DNA from 4 places in the Streptomyces sp. NPDC030183 genome. Region 1 is predicted to be linked to each of the others. Evidence: riboswitches for the same ligand, from Rfam matches in the RefSeq annotation. Region 1 holds a riboswitch; each other region holds the start of a gene.
The links. A riboswitch is a leader RNA that binds a small molecule or an ion and turns the genes downstream of it on or off. The one in region 1 is predicted to bind cobalamin.
Positions count from the first base shown of each region.

Region 1 (6,981 bases):
CGCGAAGCTCATGTGCATCGTCTCGTCGCGGAACACCCAGTTGGTGCCCGTCGCCAGACCGTGCAGCAGGCCCCGGCTGCGGAACCAGTAGACGTACGCGAAGGCGCCGTAGAAGAACAGGCCCTCGATGCACGCGGCGAAGCAGATGAGGTTGAGCAGGAAGCGGCGGCGGTCCGCCCTGGACTCCAGGCGGTCCAGCTTCTCCACCGAGTCCATCCACCTGAAGCAGAACTCGGCCTTCTCCCGGATGGACGGGATGTTCTCCACCGCCGCGAAGGCCGCCGCCCTGTCCTCCGGGTCGGGCAGGTAGGTGTCCAGCAGCGTCAGGTAGAACTGGACGTGCACGGCCTCCTCGAAGAGCTGCCGCGACAGGTACAGCCGCGCCTCGGGGGAGTTGATGTGCTTGTACAGCGTCAGCACCAGGTTGTTGGCGACGATCGAGTCGCCCGTCGCGAAGAACGCGACCAGCCGGCCGATCAGATGCTGCTCGGCGGGGCTGAGCTTCGCGAGGTCGGCGACGTCCGAGTGGAGGTCGACCTCCTCCACGGTCCAGGTGTTCTTGATGGCGTCCCGGTAGCGCTCGTAGAAGTCCGGGTAGCGCATGGGGCGCAGAGTCAGCTCGAAGCCGGGGTCGAGAAGGTTCTGATTGCTGGGCATTACTGGCAGGCCTCGCAGGACTCGGGGTTCTCAAGGGAGCAGGCGACGGCGTCGGGGTCGGCCACCTGCTGGACGGGGACGGTCTTGTCGGGCTGGGCAGACAGCTGCGTCTGGCCCTGGCCCTGGGCGGCGCGGGCGATGCGGGTCGCCGGACGCGAGCGCAGGTAGTACGTCGTCTTCAGCCCCGACTTCCAGGCGTAGGCGTACATCGAGGAGAGCTTGCCGATGGTGGGCGTCTCCAGGAACAGGTTCAGCGACTGGGCCTGGTCCAGATACGGGGTGCGGGCGGCGGCCATGTCGATGAGACCGCGCTGGGGGATCTCCCAGGCCGTGCGGTACAGCGCCCGGACGTCGGCCGGGATCCACGCGAAGTCCTGCACCGAGCCGTTCGAGTCGCGCAGGGCCTCCCGGGTGCGGGCGTCCCACACGCCCAGCTCCTTGAGGTCCTTCACCAGATAGGAGTTGACCTGCAGGAACTCACCGGAGAGGGTCTCCCGCTTGAACAGGTTGGACACCTGCGGCTCGATGCACTCGTACACACCGGCGATCGAGGCGATCGTCGCGGTGGGCGCGATGGCGAGGAGCAGCGAGTTGCGCAGGCCGACCGCGGCGATGCGCTCGCGCAGGGCCGCCCAGCGCTCCGGCCAGGTGAACTCGACGCCGTAGTGGTCGGGGTGCAGCACACCGCGGGCCGTACGGGTCTTCTCCCAGGCCGGCAGCGGGCCGTTGCGCTCGGCGAGGTCGGCGGACGCCTCGTAGGCGGCGAGCATGACGCGCTCGGCGATCCGGGTGGACAGGGCCTTCGCCTCGGCCGAGTCGAAGGGCAGCCGCAGCTTGAAGAAGACGTCCTGGAGGCCCATCGCGCCGAGACCGACCGGGCGCCACTTGGCGTTCGAACGGCCCGCCTGCTCGGTGGGGTAGAAGTTGATGTCGACGACCCGGTCCAGGAAGGTCACGGCGGTGCGGACGGTCTCGTCCAGCCGCTGCCAGTCGAGGTCACCGGTCGCGAGGTCGACGAAGGCGCCCAGGTTCACCGAGCCCAGGTTGCAGACCGCCGTCTCCCCGTCGTCCGTGACTTCCAGGATCTCCGTGCAGAGGTTGGAGGAGTGGACCACGTGGCCCGGCTCGGCCGTCTGGTTGGCGGTGCGGTTGGCGGCGTCCTTGAACGTCATCCAGCCGTTTCCGGTCTGCGCGAGCGTGCGCATCATGCGGCCGTACAGGTCACGGGCCGGGATGGTCTTCCGCGCCAGCCCGTCCGCCTCCGCCCTGCGGTACGCGGCGTCGAACTCCTCGCCCCACAGGTCGACCAGTTCCGGCACGTCGGCCGGGGAGAACAGCGACCACTGCTCGTCCGCGTTGACCCGTCGCATGAACTCGTCCGGGATCCAGTGCGCCAGGTTCAGGTTGTGCGTACGGCGGGCGTCCTCACCGGTGTTGTCGCGCAGCTCCAGGAACTCCTCGATGTCGGAGTGCCAGGTCTCCAGGTAGACCGCGGCCGCGCCCTTGCGCCGGCCGCCCTGGTTCACGGCGGCGACCGAGGCGTCCAGGGTCTTCAGGAACGGCACGATGCCGTTGGAGTGCCCGTTGGTGCCCCGGATCAGCGAACCGCGCGAACGGATGCGGGAGTACGACAGCCCGATGCCGCCGGCGTGCTTCGAGAGGCGGGCCACCTGGTGGTAGCGGTCGTAGATGGAGTCCAGCTCGTCCAGCGGGGAGTCGAGGAGGTAGCAGGACGACATCTGGGGGTGTCGCGTACCGGAGTTGAAGAGGGTGGGGGATGAGGGCAGGTAGTCGAGGCGGCTCATCAGGCCGTACAGCGCGGCGACCTCGTCCACGGACCGAGCGGTGTCGTCCTCCGCGAGGCCGGCCGCCACCCGCAGCATGAAGTGCTGCGGCGTCTCCACGACCTTGCGGGTGATCGGGTGCCTGAGGAGGTAGCGGCTGTGCAGTGTGCGCAGCCCGAAGTAGCCGAAGCGGTCGTCCGCGGCGGGGTCGACGAGCGCGTCGAGCCGCTCCGCGTGCCGGCGCGCGAACTCCGCCGTGCGGTCGGCGATGAGCCCTTCCCGGTGGCCCACGGCGACGGACTCCGTGAACGTCGTGACGCCCTGGGAGGCGGCCTCGGCGCGGATGGAGATCGTCAGCAACCGGGCGGCCAGCTTCGAGTAGGCGGGGTCCTCGGAGATGAGGCCGGCGGCCGCCTCCGTGGCCAGCTCGCGCAGCTCCGTCTCGTCCGCCCGCGCGGACCGGCCGCGCAGCGCGGCGGCGGCGACCCGACCGGGGTCGGCGTCGGGCAGGTCGGCGGTCAGCTCGGTCAGGGTCCGCAGCAACGCGGCACCGGGACCGTCGGTCTCCGTCGCCGGGGAGGCGGGAGCCGGTCCGGCGGGGGCCGGGGTGGCTGAAACCGGGTCGGCTGGCGCGATGGTCACGTGGGGGCTCTCCCTCGCTCGGCACGGGGCCCAGCGGAGGGCAGGCAGCAGCACACGAGCGCACGGGGGCGTCGCGTCCACCGGCCCACTCCACGAGGCCCGGACGTCAGGGCACCCGGACCGGACGGCCGGGCGCACTGTCGGCAGGTCCTCGGACTGGACTCGCGTGCGAACGCACGCAAGTACACCGTTGCGGGACAGTTCCGGATTCGCACCGGATTCCCCTGCGGCGACAGCGAGCATGAGCATACATCTTGTGTTGGGCTGCCGGTCCACCCCCAGATGTAGTGTCGCGGTGACTTCGGAGCGTGTCATAGCGTCAACTCATAGGTGAGCAGGGTCAGGTCCGGAAGGTGTGGGACGGGGTTCCAGTCGCGTGCCGGCGTTCGAACAAAGCCCAGCCGTTCGTAGATGCGGTGGGCGGAATGCATGGTCCGCTGGGTCGACAGCACGACCCGGACGCAGCCCTCGACGGCTCTGGCGCGCTCGACGCAGTGGCGCACGAGGGCCTCGCCGATGCCGCGGCCACGGGCGGCGTGCTCGACCGCCAGCATCCGGATCTCGGCCTCCCCGGAGGTGGCGATATCGGCCATGGCGCCTCCGGCCGGGACGAAGGTCACGCCGCCGACCACCCGCCCCTCCGTCACGGCCACGAGCACCTCGGCCGCGGCGGCCCGCCGCGCCACGTCCCGCAGTTCGCCGAGGTATGCGTCGCTCTCGCCGAAGTCCAGCAAGCCGTCCGCCAGGTAGGCCTGGGCGGTGATGTCGCCGAGGTCGGTGTACTCGTCGGGGGAGATGTGCCGGATCGTGATGTCCATGGATCGCAGTCTGCACGAGGAGGCGGTCGGCAGGTCCGCGGTTGTCCACAGGGGCGGTTGATCGTGTGATTGTCGGTGTGGCTGAGGGCTGAGGGCTGAGGGCTGAGGGCTGAGGGCTGAGGGCTGAGGGCTGAGGGCGGGGCGGCGGGTGGTGGGTCGGTCAGGGCAGTGCCGGCCAGTGCGGCAGCGTCGTCACGAAGTGCTCGCTGAAGTCGCGGGGGCCGGGGCCCAGGGCGACGCGGCCGGTGACGCGGAGGCGGGCTGTCAGGGAGGGGGACTCGGAGTAGTAGATCCGCTGGGCGTCGGCCGGCACGAACACGCTCTGGCCGCGTGTGAGTTCGCTCGCGCACTCCACGACGACGGCCCCCTCGGCGGCCGTCACGAACGCCTCGTCCCCGCACACCCCCACCGCCAGCGGGTCGTGCAGCGGACACGTGCCGTCCCCGCCGTGGCGGGTGTAGGCGTTCATGTACGTCCGCATCAGCCGTGCGGCGAGCGCCGTGCCCGGGCCCGCCGCCTCCAGCGCCGCGAGGTCCGCGGGGCGGAACAGCCAGCCGTGGGAGGCGTCCAGGTCGACCATGGTGAAGGGGATACCGGAGGAGAGCACGATCTCGGCGGCGTCCGGGTCGGACCAGATGTTGAACTCGGCGACCGGGGTGAAGTTCCCCGGCACCTGCGCGGCGCCGCCCATGAACACGAACTTCGCGACGCGGCGGGCGAAACCGGGATCCTCCAGCAGGGCGATCGCGACGTTCGTGAGCGGGCCGGTGGCGCACACCGTCAACTCGCCCTCATGCTCACGGGACAGACGCAGCAGGGCCTGGGCGGAGGACTCCGTGGGGTGCGGGGCGGTGGAGTCGGGCAGGGACTCGTCGCCGAGGCCGGCCCGGCCGTGGAAGGCGGATGCCTCGCGGTAGGGGAGGCGGGACAGGGGGCGGCCGGCGCCCCGGTGGACGGGGACGTCCGTGTCGATGCGGAGGGCTCGGGCCAGGGCGCGGGCGTTGCTGTAGGTGGCTTCGGCGGGGAGGTTGCCGCCGACCGAGGTGTAGGCCCTGAGGTCCCACAGGCCCGTGCCGAGGAGGTACTGGAGGGCTACGGCGTCGTCGATACCGGGGTCGCTGTCCAGGACGATCGGTGTGGGGACGGTCACGGGGTCAGGGTAGCCGGGGGTGTGTCTGCTTTTCGGGTCCCTTGGGCGCCTATGAGATCGGGGGGTTCGCCGCGTCGGCGGGCGCGGGTTCGTCGTGGTCGCTCGCGCGGTTCCCCGCGCCCCTTCTGGGCCTTCGGCCCTTCAAAGGGGCGCGGGGAAGCCGCGTGTCAGAGCGTCAGTGGCTCGAACCCGCCGTCGCCGGGGGCAGTTCCACCTGGACGCCCGCGTCGCCCGCGTCGGCCGTGTAGTCGCTCGGCTTGGTCTCGTCGATGCCGTCGGGGGCCTTGGCCGCCCGGAGGACGAAGGTGAGGACCACGGTCACGGCCACGTTGAGGAGGAACGCCGTGAGGCCGATGTAGCCGATCTCGCCGATGCCGGGGATCTCCGCGGAGGAGCCGCCGAAGTGCTTCTGGGACGGGTTGGTCGGGGAGGCGACCCCGTACGCGGCCAGGGTGCCGTAGATCATGCCGACCGCCCAGCCGGCGAGCAGGGCCCAGCGGTGGAACCAGCGGGTGAACAGGCCACCGACCAGGGCCGGGAAGGTCTGGAGGATCCAGATGCCGCCGAGGAGCTGGAAGTTGATGGCGACGGTCTTGTCCATCGTCAGGACGAAGACCAGCGCGCCGACCTTCACCAGCAGCGACACCAGCTTGGAGACCTTGGTCTCCTGCGCGGGCGTGGCGTCCGGCTTGATGAAGTCCTTGTAGATGTTGCGGGTGAAGAGGTTCGCCGCGGCGATGGACATGATCGCCGCCGGCACCAGCGCGCCGATGCCGATCGCCGCGAAGGCCACGCCCGTGAACCAGTCCGGGAACATGGTTTCGAACAGCTGCGGGATGGCCAGCTGGCCGTTCTGCACGTTGACGCCGGCCGCGATCGCCATGAAGCCCAGCAGCGCCAGCAGGCCCAGCATCAGCGAGTACAGCGGCAGGATCGTGGTGTTGCGGCGGATCACCTCGCGGCTCTTCGAGGACAGCGTCGCGGTGATCGAGTGCGGGTACATGAAGAGCGCGAGCGCCGAGCCGAGGGCCAGGGTCGCGTATGTCCACTGGTTGGCGTCGCCCGGGACCAGGGCCCCGCGCGGCGCGCCGGTCACCTTGTTGGTCTGGCCGTACGCCTCGCTCGCCTTGGCGAAGATGTCGTCGAAGCCGCCGAGTTTGATCGGGATGTAGATGATCGCCACCGCGATGACGATGTAGATCAGGGTGTCCTTCACGAACGCGATCAGCGCGGGGGCGCGGAGGCCGGAGGAGTAGGTGTACGCGGCCAGGACGCCGAAGGCGATCAGCAGCGGCAGGTCCTTGATGAACCAGTTGGTGTTCTCGCCGCCGCCGACGCCCATCACGTCCAGCACGGCCTGGATGCCGACGAGCTGGAGGGCGATGTAGGGCATCGTCGCCAGAATGCCGGTCAGGGCCACCGCGAGCGACAGGCCCTTCGAGCCGAAGCGACCGCGGACGAAGTCCGACGTGGTCACGTACCCGTGCCGGTGCGAGACCGACCACAGGCGGGGCAGGAATGTGAAGATGAGCGGGTACACCAGGATCGTGTAGGGCACCGCGAAGAAGCCGGCCGCGCCCGCCGCGTAGATCGCCGCCGGTACGGCGACGAAGGTGTACGCGGTGTAGAGGTCGCCGCCGAGCAGGAACCAGGTGATCCAGGTGCCGAACGACCGTCCGCCCAGGCCCCATTCGTCGAGGCTGTGCTCGTTCTCGGCCCTGCGCCAGCGGGCGGCCATGAAGCCCATGACCGTGACGGCCAGGAAGAAGAAGATGAAGACGGCGAGTGCCACGCCGTTCACGCCGTCCTTCATCGCGCCACACCCCCGTCCTCGGAACGCCGGGCCTTGCGGGCTCGCTGGTCACGCTGCCACAGCACGTACGCGACGGCCGTGAGCGCGGTCGAGATCAGCACCCAGGCCATCTGGTAC
Region 1 is NZ_JBVIBK010000045.1:11,717-18,697, forward strand. Features, by position in the region: gene ACZ4Z2_RS35410 (ribonucleotide-diphosphate reductase subunit beta) at 1-657, opposite strand, end outside; gene ACZ4Z2_RS35415 (ribonucleoside-diphosphate reductase subunit alpha) at 657-3,083, opposite strand; cobalamin riboswitch at 3,209-3,332, opposite strand; gene ACZ4Z2_RS35420 (GNAT family N-acetyltransferase) at 3,395-3,901, opposite strand; gene ACZ4Z2_RS35425 (nucleoside hydrolase) at 4,062-5,051, opposite strand; gene mctP (monocarboxylate uptake permease MctP) at 5,227-6,864, opposite strand; gene ACZ4Z2_RS35435 (DUF3311 domain-containing protein) at 6,861-6,981, opposite strand, start outside.

Region 2 (6,981 bases), on a different contig from region 1:
GGCCAGTGGGCCGACCCCGTCCGGGGCCCGTGGGCCGGGGCCCCGGACCATCGTCCGGGTGGCGGTCGGCCACCGGCTACCGCGGCTGGCCGTACCCCCGGAACCGCTCCCCCGCCTCCGCCACCTGCTCCGGTGTGAGCAGGTGGGGGGACAGGCCGGGCACCGAGGAGGCCGTCAGCCAGACCCTGCACATCCATTCGAGCTGGGCGGTGCGGTCGAACGCCTCGGAGAGGCTCTGCCCGTAGGCGATCGTGCCGTGGTTCTGGAGGAGACAGGCGGTGCGCCCCGCCAAGGCGCGCAGCATGTTCTCGGCCAGCTCGGGGGTGCCGTAGGTCGCGTAGGGGGCCACGCGGACCGGTCCGCCGAGGGCGCCGGCCATGTAGTGGATCAGCGGCAGCTCGGGGACGAGCGTCGAGACGGCGGTCGCGTGGACGGCGTGGGTGTGGACCACGGCGCGGGCGTCGGTGGAGGTGTGGATCGCGAGGTGCATCGGCAGTTCGCTGGTCGGCCGGAGGGTGCCGAGGGTCTGGCGGCCCGCGAGGTCGACGCCGGTCACGTCGTCCGGGGTGAGGCGGTCGTACGGGACGCCCGTCGGCGTGACCAGCACGGTGTCGCCGACGCGTACGGAGACGTTGCCGGAGGTGCCGACCACCAGACCGTCGGCCACTGTCCGGCGGGCCGTGGCGACGAGTTCCTCCCAGGCCCCCGCCACGTCGTCGGGGACCGCCCCGGGCGGGGTGTCCCGCGTCTGCCGTGCGTCCCCGCCCGCGCCCCGCGGGTCCCCTGCGTTCCGCCGCTGCTCAACCATGCGGCGATCCTGCCAGGAGGCCGCCGGGTGACCGGAATCCGTCGCACGGCTCCACGGCCCGACCGGGGAAGTTCGCCCGGCGCCGACGGGGCCCAGGCGCGGGTCACGCACGGAGGCCGAAGCTCCGTTTCAGTTCGAGGACATCGGGGAAGGCGCGCCCGCGGATCGGCGGAGGGCGCCCCCGTGGACACAAGCGGAACCAGGGCGGCCCGATCGCTACACCCTCCGGTACGCCTCAGTTCATCTTCCGTTCACCCAGGTTGCCTACGGTCCAGATGCCACTGACATCCAAAAGAAGCTCGGGTAAATGGAAAACTTCTCGCTGATCCTCGCGATCGTGGTCATCACCGCGCTCGTGTTCGATTTTACGAACGGTTTCCACGACACCGCCAACGCGATGGCCACCACCATCTCGACCGGCGCCATGAAGCCCAAGGTCGCGGTGGCCATGTCCGCCGTGCTCAACCTTGTCGGCGCGTTCCTTTCCATCGAGGTCGCCAACACCATCTCCAAGGGACTCGTCGACGAGTCCGGCATCCAGCCAGAGGTCATCTTCGCGGCGCTCGTCGGCGCCATCCTCTGGAACCTGCTGACCTGGCTGGTGGGACTCCCCTCCAGTTCCTCGCACGCCCTGATGGGCGGCCTGATCGGCGCCACCATCGCCTCGGTCGGCACCGGCGCCGTGCACGGGGACGTGCTCGTCACCAAGGTGCTGATCCCCGCCGTCGCGGCCCCGCTGGTCGCCGGCGTCGCGGCGATGTTCGCCACGCGGCTGACGTACAGGCTCGGGCAGCACACGAGCGAGAAGGCCGCCGGCAAGGGCTACCGCGCCGGTCAGATCGCCTCCGCCGGTCTGGTCTCGCTGGCCCACGGCACGAACGACGCCCAGAAGACGATGGGCATCATCACCCTGGCCCTGGTCGCCGGCGGCGCTCTCGCGCCGGACTCCGACCCGCCGGTCTGGGTCATCGTCTCCGCGGGCATGGCCATCGCCCTCGGCACCTACCTGGGCGGCTGGCGCATCATCCGCACCATGGGCAAGGGCCTGACCGACCTCCAGCCGCAGCAGGGCTTCGCCGCCCAGACCAGCGCGGCGACGGTCATCCTGGCCTCCTCGCACCTGGGCTTCTCCCTGTCCACCACGCACTCGGTCTCCGGCGCGGTCATGGGCGCGGGCCTGGGCCGCAAGGGCGGTGTGGTGCGCTGGTCCACCGCCACCCGGATGTTCGTGGCCTGGGGTCTGACCCTGCCGGCCGCGGCGCTCGTCGCCGCGCTCGCCGAGTGGGTGACGTCCCACGGCACCTGGGGCACGGCTCTCGTCGCGGTCTTCCTCGTCGCCTCCAGCGCCGCGATCTGGGTGATCTCGCGCCGTGAGGTGGTCGACCACACCAATGTGAACGACACCGAGGAGCCCCCCGGTGTGGTGACCACGGCCATCGCCGCGGTGACCCCGCCGCCGACCGCCGCCGTGGCCGAGGAACTCGCGGCGACGATCCCGGCCCCCGCGGCCGCGACCGCCGGCGCCGAGGCCCCGGCCGGCCCCTCCGCCCCCACACCGGCCGTCTGAGCCCCGCGCCCCTAGGAAGACACCACCATGCACATCGACTGGGCAGCACTCGGCTCCGTCTTCGGAGTCAGCCTCGTGGTCACCGTGGCCCTCGTCGGCCTGTTCACCCTGGGGATCGTCGGCCTCTCCAAGCGGGAGACGGCGACCGCCTCCGGCGGCTCGGCCGCCCTCGCCACGACAGCGGCGTACGCCTGCTTCGCGGCGTGCGCGGCGGCGGTGGGCTACGGGATCTACCTGATCATGGCCTGAGATCACACCCGCCCCACGGCCCGGGACCGCAGCCACTGAGGTCCCGGCCCCGTAGGACACCCGTCCCGCCCACGGTGGGACACCGCGACGAACCCCTTGTGCCTGTCACCCCGGCGCAGGGGGTTCGTCGTCGTTCACGGCGTCCGGTGACCGGGGTTCGGGCCCCACCACAGGCCCGCTCCCGTGGCGACGAGGGTCGTCACCGCCATCCAGACGACGGCCCGCGCCTCCGCCGCCGGCACCCACAGCGAGGCCAGGGCGCCGACGCCGACGGCGAACACCCCCGCCACCGTGCTGAACAGCACCAGCGGGGCGGCGGCCGTCACCCGCGTCCGCCGGTCCCACGACGCCCCCGTGCGGGTCCGCGCGACCGTCTCGGTCCGGTCTTCCATCGTGCGCACCTCCCGTCCCCGGACGGGCCTTCACGAGCCGTCCGCTCCCGGGTCCCGAGCTCCGCCAGAAAACCACAGCACGCCGTGTGACGGAAGAAGAACAGAGCGTTCTGACACCTGTTCGAGCACGCACCGGGGCGGGCGCCGGGAAAGGGCACGGAAAGTGCCGCTTCGGGCGACTGACGGCATTTCAGCGATGTGGGGCTCAGCACACCGCTGCGCCGCAGGTCAACAGCAAGTTGACGGGTCTTCCGGGGCCGTGGTGGACTGCCGGGGCCATCTACGACGGCAGGAGAGGAAGCCGGTGCGAGTCCGGCGCGGTCCCGCCACTGTCACCGGGGAAGAACCTTCCCCGGGAGCCAGGAACTCTCGTCGTCGGTCTCGTCGAACCAGGGCGTGGACACCCTGAGTGAGGACATGAAGCCATGCGCGGCTGCCGCTTGAGATTCAGCACCCGGTCCTTGCCCGACCCCGCGATCGGCTGAACGCGTGCGTGCCGATCGCGTCTTCGCGTACGGCGCCACCGCCGGGCTCCTCGGTGACCTGCTGCTCGGCGATCCCCGCCGGGGGCATCCCGTCGCCGTGTTCGGGCGGGCCGCGGGCGCCGTGGAGCGGGTGTTGTGGCGGGACCACCGGGGGTGGGGCGCGCTGCACACCGTGGTGTGCGCCGGAGGCGCCGTGGCGCTGGGGGCGGTGGCCGCCGCCGCGGCACGGCCGTCCCGCGCCGCGTCCGTCGCGCTGACCGGCGCGGCCACCTGGGCCGTCGTCGGGGGCACCTCCCTCGCCCGGGAGGCCCGTGCCGTCGGGCGGGCGCTGGAGGACGGGGACGTCGAGGCCGCGCGGGCCCGGCTGCCGCATCTGTGCGGACGGGACCCGCAGGCACTGGACGCGGACGGGATCGCCCGGGCCGTCGTCGAGTCCGTCGCCGAGAACACCTCGGACGCCGTCGTCGGGGCGCTGGTGTGGGGGGCGTTGGGCGGTGTGCCCGGACTCGTCGGGTTCCGGGCCGTCAACACGCTGGACGCCATGGTCGGGCACAAGTCGCCGCGTCACCGGCGGTACGGGTGGGCGTCCGCCCGCCTCGACGACGTGGCGGGGTGGCCGGGAGCCCGGCTCACCGCCCTGCTGGCCGCCGCGGCCGGCGGGGACGCCCGGGGCGCCGTACGGGCGTGGCGGGCGGACGCGCGGAAGCATCCGAGCCCCAACGCGGGGCCGGTGGAGGCGTCGTTCGCCGGGGCGCTCGGCGTCCGGCTGGGAGGCACCTTGTCGTACGGGGGGCGGGTCGAGCACCGGCCCGTGCTGAACACGGAGGGGCGGGCCGTCACCGTGGGGGACATCGAGCGGGCCGTGCGGCTGTCGCGGCGCGTGGGCTGGCTCGCGCTCGGCGTCAGCGCGGGCGCGTCACTGCTGCGGGGCCGCGTCGCGCGGGGCCCGGCACGGGAGTTCACGAAGGGCCGCTCCCGGCGGTCGAAGGGGGCGTCATGACGGGCGGGGGGCTGTTGGTCGCCGGCACCACCTCCGACGCGGGCAAGAGCGTCGTGACGGCCGGGATCTGCCGGTGGCTGGTGCGGCAGGGCGTCAAGGTGGCGCCGTTCAAGGCGCAGAACATGTCGCTCAACTCGTTCGTGACGCGGGAGGGCGCCGAGATCGGTCGGGCCCAGGCCATGCAGGCGCAGGCCTGCCGGGTGGAGCCGACGGCGCTGATGAACCCGGTGCTGCTCAAGCCCGGTGGGGAGCAGAGCAGTCAGGTCGTGCTGCTCGGCAAGCCGGTCGGGGAGTTGAGCGCGCGGGGCTACCACGGGGGACGGCAGCAGCGGCTGCTGGGGACCGTGCTCGACTGTCTCGCCGAGTTGCGGGGCACGTATGACGCGGTGATCTGTGAAGGGGCCGGGAGTCCCGCCGAGATCAATCTCCGGCGGACCGACATCGTCAACATGGGGATCGCCCGCAACGCCGGGCTCCCCGTGCTCGTCGTCGGCGACATCGACCGCGGGGGCGTGTTCGCCTCGTTCTTCGGGACGGTGGCGCTGCTGTCGCCCGAGGATCAGGCGCACGTCGCCGGGTTCCTCGTCAACAAGTTCCGCGGGGACGTCTCCCTGCTGGAGCCGGGGCTCGACATGCTGCACGGGCTGACGGGGCGTCGGACGTACGGGGTGCTGCCGTTCCGGCACGGCCTCGGCATCGACGAGGAGGACGGACTGAGGGTGTCCCTGCGTGGGACGGTCCGCGAGTCGAACGTGTCGCCGCCCGTCGGGGAGGACGTGCTGCGGGTCGCCGTCTGCGCGATTCCCCTCATGTCGAACTTCACCGACGTGGACGCGCTCGCCGCCGAACCCGGTGTCGTGGTGCGGTTCGTGGACCGGCCCGAGGAGCTGGCCGACGCGGACCTCGTCGTCGTCCCCGGAACCCGGGGCACCGTGCGGGCGCTGGACTGGCTGCGCGAGCGGGGCCTCGCCGACGCGCTGCGCGCCAGGGCCGCCCACCACCGGCCCGTGCTCGGCATCTGCGGCGGCTTCCAGGTCCTCGGCGAGCACATCGAGGACGACGTCGAGAGCCGCCGGGGACAGGTGGACGGGCTCGGCATCCTGCCCGTACGGGTGCGGTTCGCGCGGGAGAAGACCCTCACCCGGCCGGAGGGCGAGGCCCTCGGGGAGCACGTCACGGGGTACGAGATCCATCACGGGGTCGCCCAGGTCGCCGGGGGCGAACCCTTCCTGGACGGGTGCCGGGTCGGTCAGACCTGGGGCACGCACTGGCACGGGTCGCTGGAGTCGGACGGCTTCCGGCGGGCCTTTCTGCGCGAGGTGGCGGCCGCCGCGGGCCGTCGTTTCGTGCCGGCCGCCGACACGTCGTTCGCCGCGCTGCGCGAGGAGCAGCTGGACCGGCTCGGCGATCTGATCGAGGAACACGCGGACACGGACGCGCTGTGGCGGCTCATCGAGTCGGGCGCGCCGCAAGGACTGCCCTTCATTCCACCGGGAGCGCCCGCATGAGCACTGGCACTGTGTTGTTGTTGTCGACCGCCGACACGGATCTGCTGGCGGCCCGGGCCGCTTCCGGCGCCTCCTACCGGATCGGCAACCCGACCCGCGTCGACGTGAGGGACGAGCTGCCCGCTCTCCTCGACGGCGCGAACATCGCCGTCGTACGGCTGCTGGGCGGAAAGCGGGCCTGGGAGGACGGGCTGGCCGCGCTGAAGGCCGCAGGGATCCCGACCGTGCTGCTCGGCGGTGAGGCCGTGCCGGACGCCGAGCTGATGGCCGAGTCGTCGGTGCCGGCCGGTGTGGTCGCGGAGGCACTGAAGTACCTCGTGGAGGGCGGGCCCGACAACCTCACCGAGCTGGCCCGGTTCCTGTCCGACACCGTGCTGCTGACCGGCGAGGGGTTCGTCGAGCCGCGCAAGATGCCCGAGTACGGGCCGCACGGGGAGCGGCCCTTCGTCGAGGGGCGGCCCACGGTCGGGGTGCTCTTCTACCGGGCGCACGAGCTGAGCGGCAACACCGCGTTCGTGGACACGTTGTGCGACGCGATCGAGGCGAAGGGCGCCAACGCGCTTCCCGTGTACTGCGGTTCGCTGCGCGGCGCGGACGCCGGGCTGTACGAGCTGCTCGCGAAGGCGGACGCGCTGGTCGCCACGGTCCTCGCCGCCGGCGGTACGCACGCCTCGCAGGCGTCGGCCGGCGGCGACGAGGAGGCGTGGGACATCGGGGCGCTCGCCGAGCTGGACATCCCCGTCCTCCAGGGCCTGTGCCTGACGTCGTCGCACGCCGCGTGGGACGAGTCGGACGCCGCCCTCTCCCCCATGGACGCGGCGATGCAGGTCGCGATCCCCGAGTTCGACGGGCGGCTCATCACGGTGCCGTTCTCGTTCAAGGAGCAAGGGCCGGACGACGTGCCGGTGTACGTCGCCGACCCGGAGCGGGCCGCGCGGGTCGCCGGGATCGCCGTCCGTCACGCGGCGCTGA
Region 2 is NZ_JBVIBK010000033.1:52,973-59,953, forward strand. Features, by position in the region: gene ACZ4Z2_RS32015 (class II aldolase/adducin family protein) at 77-808, opposite strand; gene ACZ4Z2_RS32020 (inorganic phosphate transporter) at 1,116-2,375, shown strand; gene ACZ4Z2_RS32025 (hypothetical protein) at 2,403-2,624, shown strand; gene ACZ4Z2_RS32030 (hypothetical protein) at 2,759-3,016, opposite strand; cobalamin riboswitch at 3,263-3,404, shown strand; gene ACZ4Z2_RS32035 (cobalamin biosynthesis protein) at 3,506-4,501, shown strand; gene ACZ4Z2_RS32040 (cobyric acid synthase) at 4,498-6,009, shown strand; gene cobN (cobaltochelatase subunit CobN) at 6,006-6,981, shown strand, end outside.
Region 2: linked by a shared signal. The riboswitch ahead of ACZ4Z2_RS32035 (cobalamin biosynthesis protein) and the one ahead of ACZ4Z2_RS35415 (ribonucleoside-diphosphate reductase subunit alpha) in region 1 are both predicted to bind cobalamin.

Region 3 (6,981 bases), on a different contig from region 1:
TCCCGGTCCGCCGCCGCGCACTCGGCCGCGACCGTGTCCGCGTACAGCAGGTCCCTCGGCTCCTGCGGGACGAGACCGACCCGGCGTACGAGGTCCCGCGGCGCCGTGCGGTGCGGTCGCGCCCCGCCGACCCGCACGGAACCGGCCGCGGGGGCCACCAGGCCGACCAGTGCGGACAGGAGGGTGGACTTGCCGGCGCCGTTGCGGCCCATGAGGGCGAGGGTCTCGCCGGGGGTGAGGGTGAGGTCCACGTGGCGGAGGGCGTGGATGCCGTCGCGGTGGACCGCCAGGGAGGCGACTTCGGCGAGGGGGGTGGCTTTCGGGTGGGCCGCGGGACCGGTGGGCGGGGTGGCGGGGGCGGGGGTGGGGGCCGGTTCGCGGGAGAGGAGGCGGCGCAGTCGGGGGAAGGCGGGCGCGGGGGAGGGGGTGGGCTGGGCCGTGGTGTGCCGGGTGCGGGCGGTGTGCGGCTGGGCGGGCAGTTCCCCGCGTCCCTGGACGGTGGCGGTGCCGGGCGGGGTCTCGGGAGTGCGGGATGCCAGGCGGGCTCGTAGGGGGGCCGCCCTGCGGCGGGCGTCCCGCACCGTCAGGGGGAGCGGCGTCCAGCCGGCCAGGCGGCCCAGGGCCACCACCGGGGGGTGGACCGGGGAGACGGCCATCACCTCGGCCGGGGTGCCCAGGACGGGGCGGGCGCCCGGCGCGGGGAGCAGGACGACCCGGTCGGCGTACTGGATGACGCGTTCGAGGCGGTGCTCGGCCATCAGCACGGTCGTGCCGAGGTCGTGGACCAGGCGCTGGAGCACCGCCAGGACCTCCTCCGCCGCCGCCGGGTCCAGCGCGGAGGTCGGCTCGTCGAGGACCAGGACGGCGGGGTGCGGGGTCAGGACCGACCCGATGGCGACGCGCTGCCGCTGGCCCCCGGAGAGCGTCGCGAGGGGCCGGTCGCGGAGACCGGCGAGGCCGAGGAGGTCCAGCGTCTCCTCCACCCGTCGCCGCATCACGGGCGGCGCCAGCCCCAACGACTCCATGCCGTAAGCGAGTTCGTCCTCGACGGTGTCCGTGACGAAGTGGGCGAGCGGATCCTGCCCCACCACGCCCACCACGTCGGCGAGTTCGCGCGGCTTGTGCGTACGGGTGTCCCGCCCCGCCACCGTGACCCGCCCGCGCAGGGTGCCCCCGGTGAAGTGCGGTACGAGCCCGTTCACGGCACCCAGTACGGTCGACTTCCCCACGCCCGACGGCCCCACCAGCAGGACGAGTTCACCCTCGGGGACCTCGAAGTCCATCGCGTGCACGGTGGGTTCGGCCGCACCGTCGTACGTGACGGACACGTCCTCGAAACGGATCATGCGTTGTCCTTGTCGGGGGCGGTGTCGGGGGCGGTGTCGGGGGCGGTGTCGGGGGCGGTGTCGGTGGTGACCGGAGCCGGCGGTTGCCCGGGCACGGTGAAGGCCGGCAGCAGGCCCACCAGGACCGCGGCGGCCGGCCACAGCGGGAGGGCCGGGGCGGTCAGGGGCAGGACGGTGGGGTGCAGGGCGGCGGAGTCGTACGCCTCGCAGAGGACCAGCAGTACGGCGACGGCCACGCCCGACGCCCCCACCAGCGACGCCCGTACACCCCACGTGTCCGGCCGGTAGCGGGTGCGGGGCGAACGACGGCCGCCCAGGCGCAGGCCCGCGAGGGCGGCGGCCAGGCCGGTGAGCAGGACGGGGAGGCCGTAGGTGCCGCCGGCGGCGGTCAGGACGCCGTACGTTCCCGCGCAGACGCCGAGCAGTCCGCCGAGGGTGAGCGCGGCGGTCGTACGGCGGACGGGGGCCGGGACCTCGGCGGTGCGGCCGTAGCCACGCGAGTCCATCGCGGCGGCCAGGGCCACCGACCGTTCCAACGCGCCCTCCAGGACGGGCAGTCCGACCTGGAGCAACCCCCGCAGCCCCCGGTCCGGCCGCCCGCGCAGCCGCCGGGCGGCGCGCAGCCGCTGCACGTCCGCCACCAGGTGCGGGGCGAACGTCATCGCCACCACCACCGCCACGCCCGCCTCGTACAGCGCGCCGGGCAGTGACTTCAGCAGCCGGGCCGGGTTCGCGAGGGCGTTCGCGGCGCCCACGCAGATGAGGAGCGCGGCGAGGCGCAGACCGTCGTACAGGGCGAACAGCACGCCCTCCGCCGTCACCCGGCCGCCCAGGCGGATGCCCTGCGCCCATTCGGGGAGCGGGACTTCGGGGAGCGTGAGGAGGGTGTGCGTGCCGGGGATCGGGGAGCCGAGCACCACTGCGAAGGCCAGCCGGATGACCAACACCGCCAGACCGAGCTTCACGAACGCGGTGTAGGAGCGGGCCCAGGGGGCGTCCGTGCGGTGCGTCGCCACGACGTAGCCCGCCACGGCCATGAGGAGGGCCAGGAGAAGCGGGTTGGTGGTACGCGACGCGGCGGTACCGAGCCCCAGGGCCCAGAGCCACCAGGCGAGGGGGTGCGGGTGGTGGCCGTGGACGCTGCGGGGGGAGGGGCGTTGGGGGTGGGTGGGGTGCGGGGATCGTGTGGCTCGGGCGGTCCGCGTGGCCTGGGCGGCCGGCTTGGCTTGAGCTGCTTCCGTGACGTAGGCGGCCGGCGTGGCTCGGGCGGCCCCCGTGGCCTCAGCGGCCCGTGCGCCCTCGGCGGCGCGCGCGGCCCACCGGTGGTCCCCGCTGTCCACCGGCCCGTGGCTAGTCACGGCGGCGTCGCCTGGCCTGCCACACCGCCGCCGCCCCGAGCACCGCGACGGCGCCCGCGCCGGCGAACAGGCCGACGGAGGGCCCCTTCTCGTCGGAGGCGTCGGAGGCGTCGGAGGTGTTCGAGGCGTCGGGGCCGGTGGTGTTCGCGCCCGAGCCGGTGGTGTCGGACGACTCGTCACCGGCGACCACCTCCCCGCAGCCCTTCCGGGGGTAACCGGCGATGGAGCAGAGCAGCGCGTTCGTGTCATAGCGGAGCGGCTTCGCCACGGCGGCCAGCGCGTCGGCGGTGGTCGCGTCCGACGGCACACGCGCACAGGCGGTGCGCGGCGGCGGGGGCGTCTCACCGGCGGGGGCGTCCGCGGCCGTGCCGAAGTCGATGACGAGCGCGATCCGCTTCTGCCCGTCGCGGGCGGCCGTACCCGAGCAGATGGCGTCGAAGCGGGCGGCCCCGCGCGGCTCGGCGGCGTCGTCGGAGTCCGCGCTGACGGCGAACCGGAAGCCCTGGACGTCCCCGTCCGAGGGCCGCGCGGTCGACGGCCCCTGCGTGGCGTACACCCACCCGGAACCGTCCGCGCCTCGGTCCCAGAACGACCAGTACCGATACGCGGCGGCATGGGCCGGCCCGCCCAGCCCCACCAGCGGGAACAGGACGAGTACGACCGACGCCGGCGCGGCGGTCAGGCGCCCGGCGGGCCTCCGCGGCCGTGCCCGGGTCATGGCCGGCGCCGCTTCCGGGTGAGCCGGGTCAGTGCCGCCCCGGCGAGAGCGGCGAGGCCGAGGCCGGCGCCCAGCACCACACCGGTCGCGATGCCCCCGTCGCCCCCGTCCCCGTCGGCCGTGCCGTCGTCCGGCACGCTCCTGTAGTCGTCCACGTCCCGCGCCGGGCCGGTCTCGGCCAACTGCGCCACGAGGTCCGCGCCGCCGAAGTCGCGCGGGTCGGTGCCGGCGGCGTGCGCGGCGAGGATGAGCTGGGCGTACGCCGCGGGGCCGGACTTCGCCGCCCAGGGGCCGTAGTTCTTCTTCAACCAGGCGAGCGGCTTCCCGGTGGCCTCCGTGTCCCCGGCGGCGGCCAGCGCCACGACCGCGTCGGCGGTGTTGCCGAGGTCGGGCTGGTCGTCGGCGCCCGGGAGGACGGACTTCAGGTAGCCGTCGGAGATGAGGGCACCGGCGAGGTACAGGGCGCCGTTGTGGGCCGCGTCCTCGGGCGAGGTGCCACTGGAGCACCCGGCGGCGGCCCCGGACTCCCCGGTCGTACCAGGGCCGCCGGAGTCCCCGGAACTGCCGGCCTCCCCGGTCTTCCCGGCGTCGACGACGAACCCTTCTCCCAGGCTGCCGACCACGGCGGCGGCCGTGGCGTCCGCGTTGGCGGCGAGCCCGCCCTTCTTGTCGGGCTGGTAGGCGAAGGCCCCGCTGCCCTCGGTGCCGACGGCGCAGGGGAGCGCGAGGGCGCGCAGGGCGTCGTAAGGGGAGTGGCCGGCCCTCTTCTGCGCGCCGGGTGTCTCGCCGACGGCGGTCAGCGCGCCGATGACGACGGACGTGGAGTTCGCGTCGCTGGGCCCGCCCGCGGCGAAGCCCCAGCCCCCGTCGTCGTTCTGGTTGTCCTTCAGCCAGCCGACGGCCCGCTCGGCCTCCGCGTCGTGACCGCCGACGGCGGCGAGCGCCTGCACGGCGGCGGCGGTGCTGTTGGTGTCGACGGCCGTCTTGGCGTCGCACTTCGCGGTGGGATCGGGCCGGTACGCGGCGAACGCCCCGTTCGCGCACTGCTGGCCGAGCAGCCACTCGACGGCACCGGCGCCGGGCTTCTCGCCCACGGCGTCGAGGGCGACCAGCGTGAGCGACTGCCGCCAGACACCGTCGTACTTGGGGTCCGTCGACCCGTACAGGCCGGTGGGTATCGCCTGCGACGGCGACGCGGACGGCGCGGCGGGGGCGGTGTCGTCGGCGAGGGCGGCCGGTGCGAGACCGGTACCGAGTCCGGTGCCGACCCCGGCTGTGGCGGCCAGTACGGCGACGACCGCGGCGCTGCGGCGGACATTCATGATCGGCGGTGCCTCTCCCTGACGGGAGCCGGGCGCCACGGCGCGACGCCGGGCGGCTCGGCTCCGTATTCCTCGACGGTGCCGTACACCGGCGGACGCCGGTGACGCGAGCCGGTCACAGTTCCGCACAGGGCAGTCCGACTCGCCGATCCCTGGGGCGGCTTCGGCTCACGGTTGCGGGTCAGCGCCGGATTTGCACCGGCTTCCCCCTGTACGGGCGTGACGACCCGGCCACTCTACCTGCCGGTAGAAACCGGCCTGTGGGCCGCCCGTGCCGGGCGGTAGGTTCGGGGACATGCGAACGGGGAGACTGCTGGGCGCGGGGCGCACGGCGGACGTCTACGAGATCGAGGCCGACAGCGCATGGGTGCTGCGCCGCTACCGCGACGGCTGGGGCGACGCCATCGCCGAGGCCGAGATCATGGGGCACGTGCACGCCCACGGCTATCCCGCACCCCGCGTCCGCACGGCGACCCGTACCGACCTGGTCCTCGAACGGCTCTCGGGCCCGACCATGCTGGAGGCCATCGCCGCGGGCGCCCTCGATCCGGAGGAGGCCGGCGCCCAACTGGCCCGCCTCCTCCACGCGCTGCACGCGCTCCCGCCCCGCCGCTCCACCGACCCGGCGGCCCGAGTCCTCCACCTCGACCTGCACCCCGAGAACGTCCTCCTCACCCCCGACGGCCCCCGCGTCATCGACTGGGCCAACAGTGAGGAGGGCCCGCCCGGTCTCGACTGGGGCATGTCGGCGGTCATCCTCGCGCAGGTCGCGGCCGACACCGCCGACCCCCGCGCCTCCCTCGCCCACGCGACCCTCACCGGCCTCCTCGTTCACCAGCCGCGCAACGGCCACGTGGCCCTCAGCGGAGCCCTCACGGAGGAAGGACTGACGGAAGCGATCGCCCGCCGGGCGAAGAACCCGACGATGAGCGGGCGGGAAGTGCGGCTGCTCGACCGGGTCCGGGAGTTGATCCGTTCGGCCGGCGCTCGCTGAGGCCACGCAAAACGCCGCTCGGTTCACACTGCTGCGTACGGCGTCGCTCGGTTCACACTGCCGCGCATCCCGCCGCCAGGTTCACACCGCCACGTACGTCACCGGATCGCTCCCCGTCACCGCCTCGGCCCGGCCCAGTTTCACCAGGCGGCGTAGGTGGGCCTCCGCCTCGGCGACGGCGATGTTGCGGGAGGCGTAGGGGATCTGGGACCAGGGGCGGTTCCACTCCATGCGTTCGGCGAGTCGCCAGGGGGTGAGCGGGGTGGTGAGGAGGCCGCGCAGGTCGGTGAGGCGGGACTCGTGGTGCGCGAGCAGTTCCCGTACCCGGGCCGGGGCGTCGGTGAACGTGTACTGGTGGGCCGGGAGGACCTCGGCCGGGGACAGGCGGGCGACGCGTTCGAGGGAGTCGAGGTAGTCGCCGAGGGGGTCGGTCACCGTCGTGTCGTCGGGGTCCTCGTACAGGCCGATGTGCGGGCTGATCTCGGGGAGCAGGTGGTCGCCGGAGAACAGCCGCCCCCGGCCCGGGAGTTCGGCGGGGTGGTCCTCCTCCAGGTGCAGGCAGACATGCCCGGGGGTGTGGCCGGGCGTCCAGATCGCGCGGAGGCGGCGGCCGGGGAGGTCGAGGAGTTCGCCGGGGACGATCTCGCGGTCGGGGAGCGCGGGGGAGAGGCCCGGCAGGGTGCGGCGACCACGCGGGGCGCGCAGCGGGGCCACGTGCTCCTCGGGCGCGCCGGCCGCCGTCAACTTGGCCGCCATGTACGTGAACCAGCGCTCCGGCCGCGTCTCCCGCGTCCGCCGCACGACCGAGGCGTCCGCCGCGTGCATGGCCACCCAGGCGCCCGACGCCTCCCGCACCTTGCCCGACAGGCCGTGATGGTCCGGGTGGTGATGGGTGATCACCACGCCGATGACCTCCCCGACCGACGTACCGCACGCCGTGAGGCCCTCGCGGAGGATGTCCCAGGAGGCCGGATCGTCCCAGCCGGTGTCGACCAGCACGGGCCCGCGATCGGTGTCGACGACATACACGAGCGTGTGGCCGAGGGGGTTGTCCGGGATGGGGACCCGAAGAGACCGGACGCCGCCGCCGTGGTCGTTCACCTGCGCCATGGGCTCCCCAATCGCCGCCGTCCGGTCACTATAACTAGAACAGGTTTCGATGGGAGGCCGAGCCGACCGCCATCGGCCGTCATCCGCCCGTGGACTCCTGCGACCGGAGCTGGTATCAGTTCCCCTATCGCCA
Region 3 is NZ_JBVIBK010000010.1:154,382-161,362, forward strand. Features, by position in the region: gene ACZ4Z2_RS14475 (ABC transporter ATP-binding protein) at 1-1,346, opposite strand, end outside; gene ACZ4Z2_RS14480 (energy-coupling factor transporter transmembrane component T) at 1,343-2,440, opposite strand; gene ACZ4Z2_RS14485 (SCO2322 family protein) at 2,697-3,422, opposite strand; gene ACZ4Z2_RS14490 (prenyltransferase/squalene oxidase repeat-containing protein) at 3,419-4,744, opposite strand; cobalamin riboswitch at 4,871-4,995, opposite strand; gene ACZ4Z2_RS14495 (phosphotransferase) at 5,040-5,738, shown strand; gene ACZ4Z2_RS14500 (MBL fold metallo-hydrolase) at 5,820-6,848, opposite strand.
Region 3: linked by a shared signal. The riboswitch ahead of ACZ4Z2_RS14490 (prenyltransferase/squalene oxidase repeat-containing protein) and the one ahead of ACZ4Z2_RS35415 (ribonucleoside-diphosphate reductase subunit alpha) in region 1 are both predicted to bind cobalamin.

Region 4 (6,981 bases), on a different contig from region 1:
TCCGTCCGGGTGCGGGGGGCGGCGGCCGTCGCTCGGGCATCCGCGGTTTCCTCGCCGTCCCCCGGCTGCGGGCGCTGCTCGCCCTTGACCTCGCGGTCGCCTCGGCCGGCGCGATGGTCACCGTCAACTCCGTGGTCTACGTCCGCGACGTGCTGGGCCTGTCCGAGGGGGCCGTGCCGCTGGCGCTCGGGGCGTACGGGGCAGGGTCGATGGTGGTGGCGCTGGGGTTGCCGCGGCTGCTGGACCGGGTGCCGGACCGGGCTGTGATGCTGCCGGCCGCGCTCGCGCTGACGGTGGTCTTCGCCGGGCTGGGAGCCGTCACCGCGGCGCCGGGCGGCGCCTGGCGGGTGCCCGCGCTGCTCGGCGTGTGGGCTGCGTTCGGTGCGGCGTGCTCGGCTGTGCTCACGCCGACCGGGCGGCTGATCCGGCGCTCGGTGCCGCCCGGGGAGCGTACGGCCGCGTTCGCCGCGCAGTTCTCGCTCTCGCACGGCTGCTGGCTGCTGACCTACCCGCTGGCCGGCTGGCTCGGCGCGAGCGCCGGACTCGACTGGACGACGCTCGCCCTGGGCTCGATCGCGCTGGCCGCCGCGCTGCTGGCCGTACGCCTGTGGCCCGCGCCGCCCACGACCCATGTGCACGCCGACCTCCCCCTCGGCCACCCCCACCTGGCCGACGCGCTGAGGGTGCCGACGGGCTGGCGCCACAGCCACGGCCGGGTCACGGACGCGCTGCACGCCGGCCTGTAGCGCCGCGTCCGACGCCGACCCGGCGGCCCGGCGGCCCGGTGTCCCGGTGTCCCTGCGCCCCGGCGCCCCGGACGGACGCAGGGCGGGCGCGCCCCCGGACGCCGACGTTCCCGGCACCCGAGGGCGGGTCGTTCACACGCTGAGCGCCTCCCGTACGGTCTGCTCCGCCCCCGTGCCGCCCTCCCCAGACGACGTGACCCGGCCCGCCTCCAGGACGTAGTACCGGTCGGCGGCCCGCATGGCGAAGCCCACGTGCTGTTCGACGAGGAGGACGCAGAGGCCGCCCCGACGGGTCAGGGCCAGGATCGTCTCCTCGATCTCGGCGACGACGGAGGGCTGGATGCCCTCGGTCGGCTCGTCGAGCAGCAGGAGCCGGGGCCGGGTGATCAGGGCGCGGGCCAGGGCGAGTTGCTGCCGCTGGCCACCCGACAGGAGGCCGGCGCGGCGGCCGGACAGCTCCCGCAGCACCGGGAACAGGTCCAGGACCTCCGCCACGGCATCCCTGCCTCCGGCCCGCCCGTCGGCGACGAGCCGGAGGTTCTCTGCGGTGGTGAGGTGGGGGAAGGACTGCTGGCCCTGGGGGACGTACGCCATGCCCCGGGCGACCCGCCGGTGCGGAGCGAGGTGGGTGATGTCCTCGCCGTCCAGCAGGACGGTGCCCCGCTTCGGCCTGATCAGGCCCATCGCGGCACGCAACAGGGTGCTCTTGCCGGCGCCGTTGTGGCCGAGGACGGTCGCCACGCCGTCCGCGGGGACGGAGACGGTGATGTCGTGGAGCACGGTCGTGCGGTCGTAACCGGCCCGGACGGAGTTGATCTCCAGCATGGCGTCACGCCTCCTCTGCGACGGACACGGACGCGGGCTCCGGTCCGGAACCGGGCTCACGTTGAAGTCGTAACCGTCGGCCTGCGCGAGGTAGATGCGCTGGCGCACGTGTCTGCGGCCGTCCAGCCCCAGCAGGCCGCGCGGCCCCTCGTAGGACACGCGGTCGGCGCTCGCGCCGATCGCGGCCACGTCCAGTGCGCGCGCCCGTTCGACGAGTGCCGCGAGCAGCAGGACGCCCTCGTAGCAGGACTCGCCGAGACTGCCGGGCGTGGGGGCGTCCAGGCCGAAGCGGCGGGCGTACTGCCCGTGGAAGTCGAGGGTGTTGCGGTCGGCGAGGGAGGCGAAGAACCCGGCCGTGCTGTAGAGGTCGGCGGTGGCCTGCGGGCCACTGCCCATCAGCATGTTCTCGTCCATCAGCGTGCTGAGTCTGAGACACCGCTGGTCGAGTCCGAAGGCGGCGAAGGCACGGTTGAAGCGGACCGCGTCACTGCCGACCAGCAGCATCAGCACCCCGTCGGCGTCGGCCCGTTCGACGCGCCGCAGTACGCCCTCGAAGTCGTCCGTGCCGAGCGGCAGATACGCCTCGCCGCACACCCGGCCCCGGCACCGGCGGGCGAAGCCCCGGGCGGCCCTGGCGGTGTGCCGGGGCCAGACGTAGTCGTTGCCGACGACGAACCAGCGGCGCACCCCGCGTGACTCGGCGAGCAGCCGCATCGCGGGCAGCAGCTGCCAGGAGGGGGTCTCGCTCGTCATGAAGACGCCCTCGGTGCGCTCGCCGCCCTCGTACAGGGCGGTGTACACGTAGGGCACGCGGTGTGCGACGCGGGGGGCCAGGGCCCGGCGCACGGAGGAGATGTGCCAGCCGGTGACGCCCTGGACGGCGCCCGACGCGACCAGCGCCTCGACGTCCTGCGCGACCCGCGCCGGCTCGGCCCCGCCGTCGACCTCGATGAGGCGCAGCTCCCGGCCCAGCACTCCCCCGCCCTTGTTGACCTCCTCGGCGGCGAGGCGGGCGCAGGCCCCGCAGGCGGGGCCGAAGATGCCGGCGGGCCCCTGCATCGGGTACACGAGGGCGACGTTGAGGGTCGAGGCGTCGGCCGTGAACCACTCGGGGGTGTGGAGGCGGGGCGACGGCCTGTTCATGGCCTCATGATGGCGTGATCGTGGCGTCGTCCTCGGGCGGGCCCGAGGATCGAGACAGATTCGTATGCGGGGCGCGCGGGAGGGTTCAGCCCGTCGTCCACTTCTCCTCGATCCGGGCGAGACGCCACACCAGCAGGGCGATCGCCCAGGTGACGAAGAAGAGGGCGACGACCACGTAGCCGACGGCGTTGAGGTCGACGCCCGCGACGCGGTCCCAGAAGGGGCCTTGCAGACCGGCCTTCTCGGCGACCAGGCCGAGGAGTTCGACCGTCCCGATGATGAGGGCGACGGCGACCGAGAGGCCGGTGACGGTGAGGTTGTAGTAGACCTTGCGGACGGGCCGGGAGAACGCCCAGCCGTAGGCGAAGTTCATGAACGAGCCGTCGACGGTGTCGAGCAGGGACATGCCGGCCGCGAACAGGACGGGCAGGCAGAGGATCGCGTACCAGGGCAGCCCGGAGGCCGCACCCGATCCCGCCAGCACCAGCAGCGCGACCTCCGTGGCCGTGTCGAAGCCGAGACCGAAGAGCAGTCCGAGCGGATACATCTGCCACGGCCGCGTGATCGACCTCGTCAGCCGGCCGAGGAACCGGTTCATGAAGCCCCGCTCGCTCAGCCGCTCCTCCAGCGCGGCCTCGTCGTAGGAGCCCGCCCGCATGGCGCGGAACACCTTCCAGATGCCCGCCATGATCACCAGGTTGACGATCGCGATGGCGTACAGGAACGTCCCGGAGACGGTGGTGCCGATCCAGCCGGCGAGGGCGTGCAGCCCCGAGTGGTCGTCGCGGGTCGGCCCGGCGAGGGCCTTGACGCCGACGGAGAGCAGGAAGGTGAGGGCGAAGACGACCGACGAGTGGCCGAGGGAGAACCAGAAGCCGACCGACAGCGGCCGGCGCCCCTCGCCCATCAGCTTGCGGGTGGTGTTGTCGATGGCCGCGATGTGGTCGGCGTCGAAGGCGTGCCGCATGCCCAGGGTGTAGGCGGTGACCCCCATGCCGACGCCGAAGGTCCTGCTGCCCACGCTGTAGTGCTCGGGGGCGACGATCACGACGAGCGTGAACCAGCCGACGAGGTGCAGTGCCAGGATGAACGCGGCCATCGCGCCGAGACCCGCCCATTCCTCGCGGGTCATCGAGGCGCGGATCCGACGCCATGAGAAGCCGCCCTCCCCGCCGGGGGCGGGGCGGGCGGCGTCGGGAACGGTGGCCATGGCACGTGCGCCTTCTGTCGACGAGCGGTCGGGCCCCCTCAGCCTTGTGCCGCTGTTTGGCAGCTGCAACTAGCTCGCAGTAAAGCTCGTGCCACGGTTCGGTCAGGTCCGGGGCCGGAGGTGTCAGGCCGCTCCGCCGCGGCGGCTTCGCCACCACCACAGGCCGCCGCCGAGCACCAGGACGGCCGCGCCGAGGCCGACGGGCACGGCCAGGGGCAGACCGTCGTCGCCGTCGGTGTCGTCCGCCGCGGGCTTCGACGACGGCGCCGGGGTGTCGGCGCTGGGCTCGGGCGAGGGAGCCGTCGTCGAGGGCTCCTCCGAAGGGCTGGGGGTGGGGCTGACGAGCTTCGCGCCGGGAGCGGCGGGCTTCAGGTCCAGACGGGGCGCGGGGTGACCGTGGCCGTGTCCGTCGCCGCCGGAGTCGTCCAGTTCGATCCAGCGGTCCACGGTGCCGTCGCTGTAGGACTGGAGGGTTTTGAACACCAGCGACTCGGCATCGGGCAGCTGACGTACGGTGACCTCGTACTCGGCGTCCTCCCCCACCGCGAGCTTCGGTCCCGACACGGTGTAACCCCGGTCGGTGACGGCGAACTTCCAGCCCTTGGGGCCCTCTTCGTAGGTGATGTCGGCGGGGGCGATGCCCTTCGGCAGGATCACCTCCAGCTTGGTGATGCCGGCTGAGGGGGACTCCGACTCGGCGGAGAAGCTCAGCTCGACGTTCTGGTCGAGGGCGCGGGCGCCCTCCGCCTCGACCTCCGCGTGGGCGGCGGCCGGTGCCGCGGTGGCGACGGCGAACGCGACCGCCGTCGCGGTGAGGACGCCGAGACGGCGCGTGGTGCGTGCCAGGGTCGGGCGGTGCACAGCTGACTCCCTTGTGCCGAAGGTGTGAAGCCTGCATTCAAGCGCAGGGCCGCGCCCCGGCCAACGGCGGCCCGCGGTGCCGCAACGGCCGCCGGAGCGGCGGATCCGTCGTACCGGGCAGGGGCGTTGGGCCCTGTCCGCGCCGTGCGCCGCATGCGACGGGTGTGACGTGCGCCGGGGTGTGTGCTGTTCACCACCGCCTTCACGCCCCCGTCTGCGCTTGTCAGCGCCCTTGTGCGGGCACTACTGTCACCACGCCTTGGTGAACGGGAAATCCGGTGTGATGCCGGTGCGGCCCTCGCCACTGTGATCGGGAAGTCCGGCTCCAGTCCTCGCGGACAGCCACTGGGTCCTTGTGACCCGGGAAGGCGGAGCACGGGCGGTGGTACCCGTCAGCCAGGAGACCGGCCAAGGCACGTCAACCATCCACGAGGTGCTGGAGAGGGTCTGCTGAGCCATGCACATAGCCGAGGGTTTCCTTCCTCCGGCGCACGCGATCGCCTGGGGTGTCGCGTCCGCGCCGTTCGTCGTCCACGGAGTCCGGTCACTCACCCGTGAGGTCAGGGAGCATCCCGAGAGCACGCTGCTGCTCGGTGCCTCGGGGGCCTTCACCTTCGTCCTGTCCGCGCTGAAGCTGCCGTCGGTCACCGGGAGTTGCTCCCACCCCACCGGCACGGGACTCGGCGCCATCCTGTTCCGGCCGCCGATCATGGCGGTGCTCGGCACCATCACCCTGCTCTTCCAGGCCCTGCTGCTCGCCCACGGCGGCCTGACCACGCTCGGCGCGAACGTCTTCTCCATGGCGATCGTCGGCCCCTGGGTCGGATACGCCGTCTACAAGGTGCTGCGGCGCTACGACGTGCCGCTGATGGTCGCGGTGTTCTCCGGCGCGTTCTTCGCGGACCTGTCCACCTACTGCGTCACCAGCGTCCAGCTCGCCCTCGCGTTCCCCGACCCGAGCAGCGGGTTCCTGGGCGCGCTCGGCAAGTTCGGTTCCATCTTCGCCGTCACCCAGCTCCCCCTCGCGGTGAGCGAGGGCCTGCTCACGGTCCTCGTGATGCGGCTGCTGACGCAGTCGAGCAAGGGCGAGCTGACGCGGCTCGGGGTGCTCGTGGCGGGCAAGCGGGACACGACGACCGAGGCGGTGGCGCGATGAGCCGGAACACGAAGATCAACCTGCTGCTGCTGGTGGTCGTGGCCGCGCTCGCGGTGCTGCCGCTGGCCCTCGGCCTCGGCGACCACAAGAAGGAACCGTTCACGGGGTCGGACGGGGAGGCCGAGAGCGCGATCACCGAGATCGAGCCGGACTACAAGCCGTGGTTCTCCCCCCTGTACCAGCCTCCCTCCGGTGAGATCGAGTCCGCGCTGTTCTCCCTCCAGGCCGCCCTCGGCGCGGGCGTCCTCGCCTACTACTTCGGCCTGCACCGGGGCCGCCGCCAGGGTGAGGCGCGGGCCCTGGAACGGCAGGAGGGCGCGAGGACGCCGGCCGGGTCCGGCGCGGAAGAGGTCTGACGCCACGTGCTGCCGATCGACGAGGCGGCGCACAGCAGTCGCTGGCGCCGGCGCCACCCCGTGGACAAGGCCGTGCTCGGGCTCGGTCTCACCGTGCTCGCGATCTCGCTGCCGCCCTGGCCCGGCGCGGCCCTGGTCCTGGCGACCGCGCTCGTCGTGCTGCTGGGCCCGGCGGGCGTGCCGCGTCACCGCCTGTGGCGCGCGTACCGGGTGCCGTTGGGCTTCTGTGTGACCGGCGCGCTGCCGCTGCTGGTCCAGGTCGGCGGCCCCGGCGGCCTGGTGGCCCTGGCCGAGGGCGGTCCGGTCCGTGCGGCGGAGCTGCTGCTGCGGACCTCCGCCGCCTCCCTCGGCGTCCTGCTGTTCGCCTTCACGACCCCCATGTCGGATCTGCTGCCGCGCCTGGTGCGGGCCGGGGTGCCGCCGGCGGTCGTGGACGTCGCCCTGGTGACGTACCGCATGAGCTTCCTGCTCCTGGACTCCGTGCGCCGGATCCGCGACGCGCAGGCCGCCCGGCTCGGCCACACCACGCGCGCCGCCACCTGGCGCTCCCTCGCCGGGCTCGGCGCGACGGCGTTCGTGCGGGCCTTCGACCGGGCGGCACGGCTCCAGACGGGGCTCGCCGGGCGGGGCTACGACGGGACCCTGCGCGTCCTGGTGCCCGAGGCGCGGGTCTCGATCCGCTTC
Region 4 is NZ_JBVIBK010000024.1:111,181-118,161, forward strand. Features, by position in the region: gene ACZ4Z2_RS27470 (MFS transporter) at 1-746, shown strand, start outside; gene urtE (urea ABC transporter ATP-binding subunit UrtE) at 879-1,571, opposite strand; partial or broken gene ACZ4Z2_RS27480 (substrate-binding domain-containing protein) at 1,629-2,714, opposite strand; gene nicT (Nickel transporter NicT) at 2,800-3,924, opposite strand; gene ACZ4Z2_RS27490 (DUF1775 domain-containing protein) at 4,048-4,785, opposite strand; cobalamin riboswitch at 5,029-5,212, shown strand; gene ACZ4Z2_RS27495 (energy-coupling factor ABC transporter permease) at 5,243-5,941, shown strand; gene ACZ4Z2_RS27500 (energy-coupling factor ABC transporter substrate-binding protein) at 5,938-6,297, shown strand; gene cbiQ (cobalt ECF transporter T component CbiQ) at 6,304-6,981, shown strand, end outside.
Region 4: linked by a shared signal. The riboswitch ahead of ACZ4Z2_RS27495 (energy-coupling factor ABC transporter permease) and the one ahead of ACZ4Z2_RS35415 (ribonucleoside-diphosphate reductase subunit alpha) in region 1 are both predicted to bind cobalamin.